DNA from 2 places in the Microbispora triticiradicis genome. Region 2 is predicted to be linked to the other one. Evidence: riboswitches for the same ligand, from Rfam matches in the RefSeq annotation. Region 2 holds a riboswitch; the other holds the start of a gene.
The links. A riboswitch is a leader RNA that binds a small molecule or an ion and turns the genes downstream of it on or off. The one in region 2 is predicted to bind cobalamin.
Positions count from the first base shown of each region.

Region 1: it holds a riboswitch for cobalamin, as region 2 does, so the genes downstream of both, FED44_RS07050 (ribonucleoside-diphosphate reductase subunit alpha) here and cobN (cobaltochelatase subunit CobN) in region 2, are expected to answer to the same signal.

Region 1 is NZ_VANP01000002.1:443,510-445,894, forward strand. It holds gene FED44_RS07045 (Bug family tripartite tricarboxylate transporter substrate binding protein) at 1-891, shown strand, start outside; cobalamin riboswitch at 937-1,146, shown strand; gene FED44_RS07050 (ribonucleoside-diphosphate reductase subunit alpha) at 1,279-2,385, shown strand, end outside.
Region 2 is NZ_VANP01000007.1:108,653-111,037, forward strand. It holds gene cobG (precorrin-3B synthase) at 1-1,090, opposite strand, end outside; cobalamin riboswitch at 1,169-1,291, shown strand; gene cobN (cobaltochelatase subunit CobN) at 1,345-2,385, shown strand, end outside.

The sequences.
Region 1 (2,385 bases), on a different contig from region 2:
TACCGCGGGGAGCTCTCCCTCCTCGTCCCCGGCCCGCCGGAGTGCTGGGGGGACGGCGTCGCCCGGAGCCTGAAGTCCCTCATCGAGGCCCGCCGCTGGGCCGGCAGAGTGCTGGTCACGCGGGACGCTGGGGGCGGCGGCGCGTCGGCCGTCGGACGCTTCGCCGTCGGACGGCCGGACCGGCTGATGGTCGCCGACCCCCTCCTGCTGGCCGACTGCGCGCTCGGTCGCGCGCCCGGCGACGCGGGGCCGTTCGCCGCCCGGACGGTGCCGCTGGCCAGGCTGGCGGGGGAGTGGCAGGTGCTGGTGGCCTCCCCCGATTCGGGTTACCGCTCGTTCGAGCAGGTCGCGGCGGCCCTGCTGCGCACCCCGGAGCGGGTGAAGGTGGCGGGCGGGCCCGACCGCGGGCCCGGCCACCTGCTGCTCGGCCTGACCGCCCGGGGTCTCGGGGCCGATCCGCGGCTGGCGGCGTACGAGGCCTTCGACAGCCCCGCCCGGGCCGTCGCGGCGGTGGCCGAGGGGACGACCGCGCTCGCCTTCGGCGGGCGCGGCGACGTCGCCGCCCACGTCAGGGCCGGGCGGCTGCGCCCGCTCGCCGTCTCCGCTCCCGAGCGCCTGCCCGGCCTGGACGCGCCCACGCTGACCGAGTCGGGGGTGCGGGTGGCGTACGCGAACTGGACCGGCCTGCTCGCCCCCCTCGGGGTGGCGGCCCGCGAGCGCGACGCGCTGATCGGCCTGTGCCGGGCCGTCGCGGACTCGCCCGCCTGGCTCCGCCTGTGCGAGCGCAACGGCTGGACGCCGATGTGGCTCGCCGGCGAGGAGTTCCGGCAGTGGCTCACGGGCGAGGCGCGTCGTACGGCCCTGCTTCTCGATGATCTCGGAATCCGGTGAGCAACACAACTTGTAGGGCCGCTTGCGAGATCGCCCACTAGATGTAGGATCCATCGCGTCGCTGGTTCACCTCGGTGAGGCAAGAGGGAACCCGGTGTGAATCCGGGGCTGCCCCGCAGCGGTGAGCGGGAACGACCGCCGTCACAGAGCACTGGTGCGTGAGCGCACCGGGAAGCGACGGCCAGTAGGTCCGGCGGGCGTGTGTCCCGCCGGCCGCCCGCGAGCCCGAAGACCTGCCCGCGACCGCGCGCGGAGTCACCGCGCGCGCCCGCGCCGTGCCCCGAGGGAGGGCCCGCCGCCCGCAGGCCGTGCCGTCGCACGCGTGCGCCGCGGCGTCCCCTCCCCTCCGGCCGGCCGGGTCAGGAGACGAGGAGGAGAGGGCGACCGATGACGATCACCGACCCGGTCTCCGCGCCCGCGCGCCCCGGCACGGGGCCGCGCGGCGCGGGGGAGACCGCGGATGTCTGGCGGGCCATCGAGGAGGCGGCGGCGGGGGTCGTCGCCGACCCGGAGAACTCCCGGCGGGCGGCGCGGCTGCTCGCCCGGGTCATCGAGGAGGAGACGGCGGGCCAGGGGGTGCGCGCCTTCTCCGAGTCGGTCGCGGCCGCCCACGCGGCCGGGCTGCTGGGCGACGCCGTCGCCGCGTTCGTGGCCGACGAGGCCGAAGCGCTGGACGCGCTGATCGACCCGGCGGCCGACGACCGGTTCGAGTACTTCGGGCTGCGCACGGTCTACGACCGCTACCTGCTGCGGCATCCGGTCACGCGGCGGGTGCTCGAACGCCCGCAGCACTTCCTGCTGCGCGTGGCCTGCGGCCTGTCGGCGAGCGTCGGCGAGGCGGCCGAGCTGTACCGGCTGATGTCCGCGCTCGCCTATCTGCCCAGCTCGCCGACGCTGTTCAACTCCGGGGCGCGCCGCCCGCAGCTCTCGTCGTGCTTCCTGCTCGACTCGCCGCGCGACGAACTGGAGAGCATCTACGAGCGGTACGGCCAGGTGGCGCGGCTGTCGAAGTACTCCGGCGGGATCGGCGTCGCCTGGACCCGGGTGCGCTCGCGCGGGTCGCTGATCCGGGGGACCAACGGCCTGTCCAACGGCATCGTCCCCTGGCTGCGCACGCTCGACGCGTCGGTGGCGGCGGTGAACCAGGGAGGCAGGCGCAAGGGAGCCGCCTGCGTCTACCTGGAGACCTGGCACGCCGACATCGAGGAGTTCCTGGAGCTTCGCGACAACACGGGCGAGGAGTCGCGCCGCACCCACAACCTCAACCTGGCCAACTGGGTGCCCGACGAGTTCATGCGCCGGGTCGAGGCGGACGGCGTGTGGTCGCTGTTCGACCCCAAGGAGACCCCCGAGCTGACCGACCTGTGGGGCGAGGCGTTCGACGCCCGGTATCGCGAGCTGGAGGCTTCCGGGCGGTACGTCCGGCAGGTGCCCGCCCGCACCCTCTACGCCCGGATGATGCGCACCCTCGCCCAGACCGGCAACGGCTGGATG
Region 2 (2,385 bases):
GTTCGGCACCCGGCCGCCGGAGACCCGGAGGTTCGGGCACGCCGGACTCCGCCCAGCGCACCGCGTCCGCCTGGACGTCGGCCAGCGCCTTCGCGCAGCCGGGCCGCCCGGTGCAGGCCGACAGTCTGGCGTACGGCGAGGCGGGGTCGATCACCAGCCCCGCTCCGGCGAGCGCCTCGGTCACCGGCCCGACCGCCTCGGGCGCGAGGTCGGGCAGCACGACCGTACGCCACGGTGTCAGCCGCACCTCACCGGCGGCCAGATCGGCGAGCAGGCCGGCCTGGCCGGCGGTCAGCCTGCCGAGGGGGACGATCACGTCGAGCGCCACCCGGCCGTCCACCTGCGCGGACGGGCCGCCCCTGCGCGGCGTGGCGGGCGTCACCGGCACCGGGGGCAGGACAGCGAGCCGCCCGGGGAGGCGGGCGGCGATCGTCGCGGGTCCGCCGGGGAGTTCGGCCACCCGCCAGGCGTCGCCGCGCACCTCCTGGAACTCCTCGGCCGCGGCGAGCGCGACGGAGACGGCGTCACCGGCGGTCACCGACCCGACCGGCTCCCCCGCGAGCAGCAGGGTCAGGCCGCCGCCGGGCTGAGAGACGGGCTGAGAGTCGGGGTGCGCGGCGAGGGTCACGTCCGCCCCGAGCCCGAGGACGTCGCCCGTGCCGTCGTCGAGCGCGAACAGGAACCGGCCGGGCAGATGAGCCAGGGCGGCACGGCCGCACAGGGCCGCGTCGAGGTCCGCCACCAGGGGCCGCACGTCCAGGACGGCCGTCGCCGAACGGCCGCTGAGCGGCGAGGCGACGATGTTGCGCACGCGCTCGTGGGTCGCGGACGGCAGCAGTCCGGCGGCGGCCATCCGCGCGGCGAACGCCGGTGGGTCGGCCAGCCCGCGCACCTGCACGTTGGCCCGTGACGTCAGTTCGACGACCCCGGCGCCCAGTTCGCGGGCGCAGGCGGCCAGTTCGCGCAGGGCGCCGGCGGCCAGCCCGCCGCCGGGCACGCGGACGCGGGCCAGCGCCCCGTCCGCCGCCGCGTGCACCTGGAGCGCGCCGGGACACGCGTCCTGGGCGGCGCGCCCAGAAAAGCCACCCATGACCACGAACAGGATGCTAACGCCAGTTTTCTGACACGACCTCCGTCACGTAGGGTCTGCGGTGAGCGATGGCAAGCGGAGGAAGCCGGTGTGAATCCGGCGCGGTCCCGCCACTGTGACCGGGGAGCGAACCCCACCACACGGCCACTGTCGGAAGACGGGAAGGCCGGGGTGAGCGTCGATCCGGGAGCCAGGAGACTCCTGCCGTCGCGCCGCCACGACCCGGGGCGAGGACCCCGAGGGAGGACCTTGCCGTGCGCACAGACGCGTCCGCCGCGCAGCCCGTCGTCGTCCTGTTGTCCACGTCGGACACCGACCTGTTGAGCGCCCGCGCGAGCGGGGCCGCGTACCGGCTGGGCAACCCGGCGCGGCTGACCGTGGACGACCTGCCCGCGCTGGTCGAGGGCGCCGGCCTCGTGGTCGTCCGGCTGCTCGGCGGCCGGCGTGCCTGGGAGGACGGGCTGGACGCGCTGCTCGCGGGGCCGTGCCCGGTGGTCGTCCTCGGCGGCGAGCAGGCCCCGGACGCCGAACTGATGGAGCTGTCCACGGTGAGCGGCGGCGTCTGCGCCGAGGCCCACGCCTACCTCGCGTACGGAGGGCCCGCCAACCTGGCCGAGCTGCACGCGTTCCTGTCGGACACGGTCCTGCTGACCGGGCGCGGCTTCGCGGGCCCGGCGCCCACACCGAGCTGGGGTGTCCTCGAACGCGAGGGCCGGCCCGGCGACGGGCCGGTGATCGGGGTGCTCTACTACCGGGCGCACCACATGGCGGGCAACACGGGCTTCGTCGCCGCCCTCTGCGACGCGATCGAGGACGCGGGCGGACGGGCGCTGCCGGTCTTCTGCTCCTCGCTGCGCACCGCGGAGCCGGATCTGCTCGACGTGCTGGGCGGCGCGGACGCCCTGGTGGTGACCGTGCTCGCGGCGGGCGGGGCACGGCCCGCGACGGCGTCGGCCGGCGGCGACGACGCGGCCTGGGACGTCGGCGCGCTCGCCGCACTCGACGTGCCGATCCTGCAGGGCCTGTGCCTGACGACGAGCCGCGCCGAGTGGGAGGACAACGACGACGGGCTGTCCCCGCTGGACGCCGCCTCGCAGGTCGCGATCCCCGAGTTCGACGGGCGGATCATCACGGTGCCGTTCTCGTTCAAGGAGATCGACGACGACGGCCTGACCGTCTACGTCGCCGACCCCGAACGCGCCGCCCGGGTCGCGGGCATCGCCGTACGCCACGGACTGCTGCGCCACGTGCCCCCGGCGGACAAGAGGCTCGTCGTGATGCTGTCGGCGTACCCG